One region of the Streptomyces sp. NPDC087440 genome, then DNA from elsewhere that is predicted to be linked to it. Evidence: riboswitches for the same ligand, from Rfam matches in the RefSeq annotation. Region 1 holds a riboswitch; the other holds the start of a gene.

What was found. A riboswitch is a leader RNA that binds a small molecule or an ion and turns the genes downstream of it on or off. The one in region 1 is predicted to bind cobalamin.
Region 2: another riboswitch for cobalamin. It lies ahead of ACIO3O_RS12020 (ribonucleoside-diphosphate reductase subunit alpha); the one in region 1 lies ahead of ACIO3O_RS38545 (cobalamin biosynthesis protein).

Annotation. Positions count from the first base shown of each region.
Region 1 covers NZ_JBIUXN010000030.1:5,936-11,698, forward strand. The annotation lists gene ACIO3O_RS38535 (putative cobaltochelatase) at 1-561, opposite strand, end outside; partial or broken gene ACIO3O_RS38540 (cobyric acid synthase) at 703-2,471, opposite strand; gene ACIO3O_RS38545 (cobalamin biosynthesis protein) at 2,468-3,418, opposite strand; cobalamin riboswitch at 3,488-3,627, opposite strand; gene ACIO3O_RS38550 (hypothetical protein) at 3,780-4,001, opposite strand; gene ACIO3O_RS38555 (anion permease) at 4,015-5,280, opposite strand; gene ACIO3O_RS38560 (lysozyme) at 5,448-5,763, opposite strand, start outside.
Region 2 covers NZ_JBIUXN010000004.1:205,312-211,074, forward strand. The annotation lists gene ACIO3O_RS12005 (carbon starvation CstA family protein) at 1-1,477, shown strand, start outside; gene ACIO3O_RS12010 (YbdD/YjiX family protein) at 1,474-1,719, shown strand; gene ACIO3O_RS12015 (GNAT family N-acetyltransferase) at 1,821-2,321, shown strand; cobalamin riboswitch at 2,404-2,545, shown strand; gene ACIO3O_RS12020 (ribonucleoside-diphosphate reductase subunit alpha) at 2,688-5,087, shown strand; gene ACIO3O_RS12025 (ribonucleotide-diphosphate reductase subunit beta) at 5,087-5,763, shown strand, end outside.

The sequences.
Region 1 (5,763 bases):
CAGCTCGCCCTCTTCCGGGTTCATGGTCCCGACCAGCAGGAACCGTGCGGCGTGCCGCACGGAGACGCCTTCGCGCTCGACGTACGACGCGCCCATGGCGGCGGCGTCGAGGAGGAGGTCGACCAGGTGGTCGTGGAGGAGGTTGACCTCGTCGACGTAGAGGATGCCCCGGTGGGCGTCGGCCAGCAGGCCCGGCTCGAAGGCCTTCACGCCCTCGCTGAGCGCCCGCTCGATGTCGAGCGCCCCGACGAGGCGGTCCTCGGAGGCCCCGACGGGCAGCTCCACCATGCGCGCGTCGCGCGGCACGCCGTCGCCGGGCTCGTGGGGGGCGTCGGGACACGCCGGGTCGGGGGCTGTCGGGTCGCAGGAGAACCGGCAGCCCTCCACCACGTGCACCTGCGGCATCAGGGCCGCGAGCGCGCGGACGGCGGTGGACTTGGCCGTTCCCTTCTCGCCGCGGACGAGGACGCCGCCGACGGCGGGGGACACGGCGTTGAGGAGCAGGCCGAGGCGGAGGTCGTCCTGGCCGACGATCGCGGTAAAGGGGTAAGGCGTACTCATACGGTCTCCATCGTCATCGTGATCCTCATCGTCATTCCGGTCCCGTCCCGCTGGGGGCCGCTCGGCTTGCTGCGGCTGGGCCTCGTTCTGTGCCGTGCCCGGCACCTCGGTTGCCTGCGGCGCTGCCCCAGTCCCGCCCCTTCACCTAAAGCGCTTGGCCGCGCGGCTTGTGGGTGGTTGCTCGCGCAGTTCCCCGCGCCCCTGATGGCATGCCCTCCGGGCAGCCATCCCCCCAGCCCCCTTGGGCGGCGGGGCCGCCCCCCGGGGGCGGGACGGGCGGGCAAGGGGGCGGCCCCTCCCGCTCCCGGCCCAGCCCGGTGCCGCCCCTGGCCCAGCCGCAGCCCCGGCCGCACCCCTCACAGGGCCCGCACCCCCGGCGGGACAAAGGGCAGCCCCACCGGCGCGCCCGACTCGATGAGCCGCCACAGCCCCTCCGTGTCCGCATGCTCCTCGATCAGATCGCCCAGCCGGTCCAGCTGCTCCTCGCGCAACCCCTCGAAGCTCGTGTCCGGAGCGGGCACGAACCGCCGCCCGGAGGCGACGGCCACCTCCCGCAGGAAGGCCCGCCGGAAACCGTCGCTCTCCAGCGACCCGTGCCAATGGGTGCCCCAGACCGCGCCCACCCGGCACCCGTCCAGGAAGGCTTCCCCGCCCAGGACCTCCGCCACCCCGTGGTGGATCTCGTAGCCCTCGACGGTCTCCCCGAGCGCCGACCCCACCGGCCGGGCCAGGGTCTTCTCGCGGGCGAACCGCACCCGTACCGGCAGCAGGCCCAGCCCCTCGACCAGCCCGGCCCTCGACTCGACCTCGTCCTCGATCAGCTCGCCCAGCAGCTGGAAGCCGCCGCAGATGCCCAGCACCGGGAGACCGGCAGCGGCCCGCCGCGCCAGCGCGTCGGCCAGGCCGCGCTCCCGCAGCCACTCCAGCGCGCGGACCGTCCCCCGCGTCCCCGGCACGACCACCAGGTCCGCGTCGGCCAGCTCCTCGGCCCGGTCCACGAAGCGCACGACCACACCCGGCTCGGCGGCCAGTGCGTCCACATCCGTGAAGTTCGACATCAGCGGCACCGCGCACACCGCGACCCGCAGCACGTCCTCGCCCACCGGCGGCGCCACCACCGACTCGCGGACCGCACCCCGCAGGGACACCCGCAGGCCGTCCTCCTCGTCGATGCCCAGGCCGTGCGCGAAGGGCAGCACGCCGTACGTCTTGCGGCCGGTCAGGTCCTCCAGCATGTCGAGGCCGGGCTCCAACAGCGACACATCACCCCGGAACTTGTTCACCACGTACCCCGCGACCAGCCGCTGGTCCTCCTCCGCCAGCAGCGCCGTCGTGCCGAAGAAGGAGGCGAAGACCCCGCCCCGGTCGATGTCGCCGACCACGACCACCGGGAAGTCGGCGGCCCGCGCGATGCCCATGTTGACGATGTCCGTGCGGCGGAGGTTGATCTCGGCGGGGCTGCCGGCCCCCTCGCAGATCACCGCGTCGTACTGGCTCCGCAGCTCCGCCAGGCACTCCGTGACCGTCCCGAGCAGCGCCTCCCGGTGCCCGCCCTGAACACCCTTCCCGTACGTCTTCCCGCCCGCCGTGCCGAAGAAGCCGCGCGCGCTCATCTCGCCCACCGGCTTGCCGAGCAGCACCACCTGGCTGGACTTGTCGCTGCCGGGCTTGAGGAGGACCGGGTTCATGAGCGCGGTCGGCTCGACGCGTGCGGCCTGCGCCTGCATGGCCTGGGCGCGGCCGATCTCCGCGCCCTCACGCGTCACGAAGGAGTTCAGGGACATGTTCTGCGCCTTGAACGGGGCGACCTTCACCCCCTGGCGCACCAGCCACCGGCAGATCCCCGCCGTGACGACGCTCTTGCCCGCGTCCGAAGTGGTCCCCGCGACCAGCAGTCCGCCGCCGCTCATGCGTTACGTCCTTTCGCGTACGAAAACGCCAGCCGCCCCGCCGCACACGCGGCCAGCGCCAGCACACCCACCCGGCGCGACAGCCGCACCGCACGTTCGATGTCGGGCACGTCCACCGGACGCCCCGTCTCCCCGTTCAGCACCGCCCGGTGCTCCACCCGCCCCGCGTACGACAGCGTGCCGCCGAGCCGCACGCCCAGCGCGCCCGCGAAGGACGCCTCGACGGGGCCCGCGTTGGGGCTCGGGTGCGCGGCGGCGTCGGCGCGCCAGGCGGCCAGAGCGCCCCGTGAGTCGTCCCCGGCCAGCACCGCGAGCGCCGCGGTGAGCCGTGCGCCGGGCCAGCCCGCGACGTCGTCGAGACGGGCCGAGGCCCACCCGTACCGGCGATAGCGCGCCGACTTGTGCCCGACCATCGCGTCCAGCGTGTTCACCGCCCGGAACGCGACCAGCCCGGGCACGCCCCCGACCGCACCCCACACCAGCGCGCCCACCACGGCGTCCGACGTGTTCTCGGCGACCGACTCGACCACGGCCCGCGCCATCTGCTGCCCGTCCAGCGCCTGCGGGTCGCGCCCGCACAGGTGGGGGAGGCGTTCGCGGGCCAGTTCCAGGTCACCGGCGGCCAGCGCCCCGCCGATCGCCCGGGCCTCGCGCCCCAGCGACGTACCCCCGACGACGGACCAGGTGACGGCACCGGTCAACGCGACGGAGGCGGCGGGGGAGCGGCGCAGGAGACGGGAGGCGACGGCGGCGGCTCCGGCGGCCCCGCCCACGCAGAGCAGGGTGTGCAGTGCGCCGCGCGCCCGGTCGTCCTGCCACAGGGCCTTCTCGACGGTGGAGGCGGCACGTCCGAAGAGGGCGACCGGATGTCCCCGGCGCGGGTCCCCGAACACGGCGTCGCAGGCCATCCCGAGGGCGGCGCCGACCGCGAACGCGTACGGGGGCATGACAACGGAACCGCGTGTACCGCAGCCGGGCATGGCGACGTGTCCTTAACTCAGGGTCCGCGCCCTGGTTCGAGGTGACGAGCGGCTGGGAGTTCCTGGCTTCGGCGCGACCCTTCTCGGATCGACCGTGACAGTGGCGGGACCGCGCCGGATTCGCACCGGCTTCCTCTCCATGCCGCCGTATTGGCTCCGGCAGTCCACCACGCCCCGCGAACACCCGTCAACCTGGGGTTGACCTGCGGCAGTCCGGTGTGCGGAGGCCCACACGGGGCGGGCAGGGGGCGCACGCGAAACCGCCCCGCGCACGGGGCGCGGGGCGGTTCGAAGGGGGTGCGGGTCGGGTGACGGGCGGGTGTGCGCGTCAGGCGACGATCAGGAAGATCCCGTACGCCACCGCCGCCGCGCACAGCGCGAAGCAGGCGTACGCGCCGGTGCGGGCCATCGGGGCGGAGCCGCCCGAGGCGGCGGCCGCGGTCTGCTTGGAGAGGCCCACGATGCCCAGGGTGAACAGGCCCACCAGGGCGACGGTGGCCACGAGGCTGACACCGAAGACGGTGCCGAGAGCTGCCCAGTCGATGTTCATGTCGCGTGTGTCCTTAGACCGATGCGGCCGGGCGGACCGGGTCGGCGGTGGGGGAGTGGAGGGTGGTCTTCAGATCACCGGTGGCCGAGTACGTGGCCTCGCTCGGGAAGACACCGGCCGGGGGCGGGGTGACCGCGGCGATGGCCGTGGTGACGACGCCCGCGGGCTCGGCGGCGGCAGCCGTCTCGTCGAGGTCGTCGGCGGTGACCGGCTTGCGGCGCGACAGCGCCCAGATCGCGGCGGACCCGGCCACCAGCAGGATCGCGACGACGGTGACGCCCCACGTGCCCTGACCGGTGAGGAACTCGGCGGCCGCGGCGACCGCGCCCGCGGCGGGCAGGGTCAGACCCCACGCCACGAACATCCGGGTCGCGGTCGACCAGCGGACCACGCCGCCCTTGCGGCCCAGGCCCGCGCCCATCACGGAGCCGGAGCAGACCTGCGTGGTGGAGAGGGAGAAACCGAGGTGCGAGGAGGCCAGGATGACCGTCGCGGCGCCGGTCTGGGCGGCGAAGCCCTGCGGCGGACGCAGGTCCGTGAGGCCCTTGCCCATGGTGCGGATGATGCGCCAGCCGCCGAGGTAGGTGCCGAGCGCGATGGCGACACCGGCCGAGACGATGACCCACATCGGGGGGTTGGCGCCGGGGGCCAGCACGTTGCCGGTGACCAGGGCCAGGGTGATGACACCCATGGTCTTCTGCGCGTCGTTGGTGCCGTGCGCCAGCGAGACGAGACCGGCGGAGGCGATCTGGCCCGCCCGGTAGCCCTTGGCGGTGGCCTTCTCGTCGGTCTTGCTCGCCAGCTTGAAGGTGAGCTTCGTGGCGAGGTACGCGGCGATGCCGGCGACGATCGGCGCGGCGATCGCGGGCAGCAGCACCTTGGTGATGACGACGCTGCCGTTGACGCCGGAGGCGCCCACCGACATCAGGGTGGCGCCGATGAGGCCGCCGAAGAGTGCGTGGGAGGAACTGGACGGCAGGCCGATCAGCCAGGTCAACAGGTTCCAGAGGATCGCGCCGACCAGCGCCGCGAAGATCACTTCTGTCGTGATGCCGCTCTCGTTGATGAGCCCGCCGGAGATCGTCTTGGCGACCTCCACGGAGAGGAAGGCACCAACGAGGTTGAGCACGGCGGACATGGCCACCGCCGTCTTGGGCTTGAGTGCGCCGGTCGAGATGGTGGTCGCCATCGCGTTGGCAGTGTCGTGGAAACCGTTCGTGAAATCGAACACGAGAGCGGTCACGATCACGATTCCGAGAAGGAGCGTGATGTGTTCCATTTACCCAGGCAATCGTTTGAGGTCAGTGGCCGTTGGAACGTAAGCAACCTGAGTGAACGGAAGATGAACTGGATGGGGCATCACGGTGACCCGAAACGCCGCACCGCCGTTCCGCTTTTCACCGGAACGGCGGTGCGGGCGGGTTCTCCCTAGGGGCGCCCGGGGCGTCAACGCCGGGTGAAGGCGCTCAGCCTGCCGTGCGACCCGTTGAAGAGATTCTGGTCACCCGGAAGTGAACCCCGGCCGTTGTCGAACTGCCAGATCGTCCAGTACGACCAGCCCGCGGGCAGCGGACCCGGCGAGGTGCTGTAGCGCGCCAGCCACAGCGCGTGGTTCCGGCCGAAGGCGGTGCTGCGGCCGGTGCAGTCGTTCCACCAGAGCGTGGTCGTGTAGATCACTGGGCGGCGGCCGGTCCTGCGGCGCACCTCGTCGCTGAAGGACGCGATCCACCGCCGCATCTGGGCGGGGGTGAGGCCGTAGCAC
Region 2 (5,763 bases), on a different contig from region 1:
GCTGCTCGCCATCGTCGCGGGCGGCTGGGTCGCGGAGTCCTCGTGGGCGGAGACCTTCACGCTGGAGCCGGGCACGCTGGTCATCTGGATGGTGGTCTACGGCTTCCTCGCCTCGGTCCTCCCGGTGTGGCTGCTGCTCGCCCCGCGCGACTACCTCTCCACCTTCATGAAGGTCGGCACGATAGGGCTGCTCGCGGTGGGCGTGCTGATCGCGCTGCCGACGCTGAAGATGGACGGCATCACCAAGTTCGCCACCAGCGGGACGGGTCCCGTCTTCGCGGGCTCGCTCTTCCCGTTCGTCTTCATCACCATCGCGTGCGGCGCGCTCTCCGGCTTCCACTCCCTCATCTCCTCGGGCACCACCCCGAAGATGATCCAGAAGGAGACGCAGATCCGGACGATCGGCTACGGCTCCATGCTGGTCGAGTCGTTCGTCGCGATCATGGCGCTGATCGCCGCCTGCATCATCGACCCGGGCCTGTACTTCGCGGTCAACGCGCCCGCGGGCGTGGTCGGCGACACCGTGCAGGCCGCGTCCCAGGCGGTCGGGAACCTCGGCTTCACCATCTCCCCCGACGCCCTGGCGCAGGCCGCCAAGGACGTCGAGGAGGCCAGCCTGCTGCACCGTACGGGTGGCGCGCCGACCTTCGCGCTCGGCCTCTCCGAGATCTTCTCGGCGGCCTTCGGCGGGGCCGCGATGAAGGCGTTCTGGTACCACTTCGCCATCATGTTCGAGGCGCTGTTCATCCTGACGACGCTCGACGCGGGCACCCGGGTCGGCCGGTTCATGCTCCAGGACATGCTGGGCAACGTCTACAAGCCGTTCAAGAACGTCAGCTGGAAGCCCGGCGTCTGGATCGCCAGCGCCATCGTCGTCATCGCCTGGGGCTACTTCCTGTGGGTCGGCGTGCACGACCCGCTGGGCGGCATCAACCAGCTCTTCCCGCTGTTCGGCATCGCCAACCAGCTCCTCGCGGCCGTCGCGCTCGCCGTCTGCACCACGCTGCTGATCAAGTCCGGACGCCTCAAGTACGCCTGGGTGACGGCCGTTCCGCTGCTGTGGGACGTCGCGGTCACGCTCACCGCGAGCTGGCAGAAGATCTTCTCCGACGACCCCAAGGTCGGCTTCTTCGCCCAGCGCGACGTCTACCAGACCGCTCTCGACAAGGGCCTCGACAAGGTCGGACTCGCCAAGAACCGGGAGCAGATGGAGACCATCGTCACCAACTCCACGGTGGACGGCGTCCTTTCGATCCTCTTCGCCGTACTGATCGTGGTCGTCCTCTTCGAGGCCTGCCGCGCCTGCCTGAAGGCGATCCGCCACCCGGCGGCGGTCACCCTCAGCGAGACGGCGTACGTGAAGTCGAAGATCGTCGCCCCGGCCTCGCTGTTCGCCACCAAGGAGGAGAAGGCCGAGCTGGCCGCCGCGGGCCTCGGCCCGGACGGCCGCCCGCTGAAGGAGGAGAGCACGGTATGAGCACCGGGGCACTGCGGCACGTGAGCACGGGAGCCCTGCGCAGCGCGGCAGCATGGCGGCACCGGCTGTCCCGGCTGCGGTGGTTCGTGCGCGAGCTGACGGGCGAGGCGACGTACGACCGTTACGTCGCCCACGCCCGCTCGCACGACCCGAACGCCCCGGTCATGTCCCGCCGCGCCTTCGAGCGCAGCCGCACCGACGCCCGCGAGGGCGACCCGCGCGAGGGCTTCCGCTGCTGCTGAGCCTGCTGCTGAGCCGGTCCGGCCGGCTGTCGTACGGCCCGGTGTCCCGCCCCTCGATACGGGGTGGGACACCGGGCCGTCGCCGTTGCACACTGCCGGGCATGGACATGCGCATCCGCATCGCGGAACCCGCCGAATACACCGCTGTGGGCGAGATCACCGCCCACGCCTACCTGGACGACGGCCTCCTCTCCCACGGCGCGCAGGACACCTACCTGCCGGTCCTGCGCGACGCCGCCTCCCGCGCCGAGAAGGCCGAGCTGCTGGTCGCCGTGGACGCCGACGGGACGGTGCTGGGCACCGTCACCTATGCTCCCCAGGGCAGCCCCCTCCAGGACATCGCCGTCGCCGGCGAGGCCGAATTCCGCATGCTCGCGGTCGCGCACGCGGCGCGGGGCCTCGGCGTGGGCGGGGCACTCGTACGGGCCTGCATCGACCGCGCACGGGCCGAGGAAGGCGTCGTACGGCTGGTGATGTCGACCCAGCCGACGATGCTCGGCGCGCACCGGATCTACGAGCGTCTGGGCTTCGTACGAACGCCCGAGAAGGACTGGGAACCGCTGCCCGGACTGGGCCTGCTGACGTACGAATTGGGGCTTTAGCCCCTATGCACGGGGCCCTCCGGCCTGCTTCCGCCGGTGAAGTGTTACGCCACGCGACACAACATGTGGTGGGTTCCCCAACGGGCACCCACCACATGTATGCTCGTCCTCGCTGTCGCCGCAGGGGAATCCGGTGAGAATCCGGAACTGTCCCGCAACGGTGTGTCATGTGCGCATTTGCGCACCGCCAAGTCCGAGGACCTGCCGACGGCTCATCCGGCTCGACCGAACCGGATACCGATACGTCCGGGCCCCGAGGATGGGCCGGTGGACGCCAGGCGACGTGCGCCCTTTTCCGGGCTGCCGTGTGCTCGCGCGCCCCCGCTCCTCCCCGTGGCCCCGCGCCGAGCGAGGGAGAGCCCCCACGTGACCATCGCGCCAGTCGATCCGGCCATCGCCGAGCAGAGTCAGGACAGTCAGGACGCCCCCGGGACCGCGCTGCTGCGCACCCTGACCGACCTGACCGCCGACCTGACCGACACCGACCCCGGCCGGGTCGCCGCCGCCGCCCTGCGTGGGCGCAACGCGCGCTCGGACGCCGCCGAGCTCCGGGAGCTCGCCACCGAGGCCGCCGCCGGTCTCATCTCCGAGGACCCCGCCTACTCGCGCCTCGCCGCGCGCCTCCTCGCCCGGACGATCCGGGACGAAGCCGCCACCCAGGGTGTGGGCTGCTTCTCCGAGTCCGTCTCCGTCGGTCACCGCGAAGGGCTCATCGCGGACCGCACGGCCGACTTCGTCGCCAAGCACGCGGCGGCGCTGGACGAGCTGATCGACCTCGACGGCGACAACCGCTTCGAGTACTTCGGCCTGCGCACGGTCTACAGCCGGTACCTCCTGCGCCACCCCATCACCCGCCAGGTGATCGAGACCCCGCAGCACTTCATGCTGCGCGTGGCCTCCGGTCTGGCCGAGGACGACAGCGAGCGGGCTCTCGCCGAGGTCGCCTCGCTCTACCAGCTGATGAGCCGCCTGGACTACCTCCCGTCCTCGCCGACGCTCTTCAACTCCGGCACCCGCCACCCGCAGATGTCGTCCTGCTACCTCCTCGACTCCCCTCTCGACGAGCTGGACTCCATCTACGACCGCTACCACCAGGTCGCGCGCCTCTCCAAGCACGCGGGCGGCATCGGCCTCTCGTACTCGCGCATCCGCGCCCGAGGCTCCCTGATCCGCGGCACCAACGGCCACTCCAACGGCATCGTCCCGTTCCTGAAGACGCTCGACGCCTCCGTCGCGGCCGTCAACCAGGGCGGCCGCCGCAAGGGCGCCGCAGCGGTCTACCTGGAGACCTGGCACGCGGACATCGAGGAGTTCCTGGAGCTCCGCGACAACACGGGCGAGGACGCCCGCCGCACCCACAACCTGAACCTCGCCCACTGGATCCCGGACGAGTTCATGCGCCGCGTGGACCAGGACGGCCAGTGGTCCCTCTTCTCCCCCGCCGACGTCCCCGAGCTGGTGGACCTGTGGGGCGACGACTTCGACGCCGCCTACCGCAAGGCGGAGGCCGCCGGTCTCGCCAAGAAGTCCATGTCGGCCCGCGAGCTGTACGGCCGCATGATGCGCACCCTCGCGCAGACCGGCAACGGCTGGATGACGTTCAAGGACGCCTCCAACCGCACCGCCAACCAGACGGCGGAGCCCGGCCACACGGTCCACTCCTCCAACCTGTGCACCGAGATCCTCGAGGTCACCAACGACGGCGAAACGGCCGTCTGCAACCTCGGCTCGGTCAACATGGGCGCCTTCGTCCTCGACAGCGGCGAGATCGACTGGGACCGCCTGGACAAGACGGTCCACACGGCCGTCACCTTCCTCGACCGCGTCGTGGACATCAACTTCTACCCGACCGAGCAGGCCGGGAAGTCCAACTCCACGTGGCGCCCGGTGGGCCTGGGCGCGATGGGCCTCCAGGACGTCTTCTTCAAGCTGAAGCTGCCGTTCGACTCCCCGGAGGCGGCCGCACTCTCCACTCGTATCGCCGAGCGCATCATGCTCGCCGCGTACGAGGCCTCCTGCGACCTCGCCGAGCGCGCGGGCACCTTCCCCGCCTGGGACAAGACCCGCGCCGCGCGCGGCGTCCTGCACCCCGACCACTACGGCGTCACGCCCACCTGGCCGGAGCGCTGGGACGCCCTGCGCGCCCGCGTCGCCAAGACCGGCATGCGCAACTCGCTCCTCCTCGCCATCGCGCCGACCGCCACGATCGCCTCGATCGCGGGCGTGTACGAGTGCATCGAGCCGCAGGTCTCCAACCTCTTCAAGCGCGAGACGCTCTCCGGCGAGTTCCTCCAGGTCAACTCGTACCTGGTGCGCGACCTCAAGGAGCTCGGCGTCTGGGACGCCCAGACCCGCGAGGCACTGCGCGACGCGTCCGGTTCGGTCCAGGGCTTCAACTGGATCCCGCAGGAGGTCCGCGACCTCTACCGCACCGCCTGGGAGATCCCGCAGCGCGGCCTGATCGACATGGCGGCGGCCCGCACCCCGTACCTCGACCAGTCCCAGTCCCTCAACCTCTTCCTGGAAACGCCCACCATCGGCAAGCTCAGCTCGATGTACGCGTACGCCTGGAAGAAGGGCCTGAAGACGACGTACTACCTGCGCTCGCGCCCGGCCACCCGGATCGCCCGCGCCGCCGGCTCGCAGGCGTCCGCCGCGGCCCCGGCCCCCACCACCCTCCCCGCCCAGCAGGTGACGGACGTATCGGACGCCGAAGCGCTCGCCTGCTCCCTTGAGAACCCCGAGTCCTGCGAGGCCTGCCAGTAATGAGCACCAACAGCGAAAAGAACCTCCTCGACCCGGGCTTCGAGCTGACCCTCCGCCCGATGCGCTACCCGGACTTCTACGAGCGCTACCGGGACGCGATCAAGAACACCTGGACCGTCGAGGAGGTCGACCTCCACTCGGACGTCGCGGACCTCGCGAAGCTGACCCCGGGCGAGCAGCACATGATCGGCCGCCTCGTCGCTTTCTTCGCGACCGGCGACTCGATCGTCTCCAACAACCTGGTGCTCACGCTCTACAAGCACATCAACTCCCCCGAGGCGCGGCTCTACCTCTCCCGCCAGCTCTTCGAGGAAGCCGTCCACGTCCAGTTCTACTTGACGCTCCTGGACACCTACCTCCCCGACCCGGAGGACCGCGCCGCGGCCTTCGACGCGGTCGAGGAGATCCCCTCCATCCGCGAGAAGGCGCAGTTCTGCTTCAAGTGGATGGACTCGGTCGAGAAGATCGACCGCCTGGAGACGAAGGCCGACCGCCGCCGCTTCCTGCTCAACCTGATCTGCTTCGCGGCGTGCATCGAGGGCCTGTTCTTCTACGGCGCCTTCGCGTACGTGTACTGGTTCCGCTCGCGGGGCCTGCTGCACGGTCTCGCAACGGGGACGAACTGGGTGTTCCGTGACGAGACCATGCACATGAACTTCGCGTTCGAGGTCGTGGA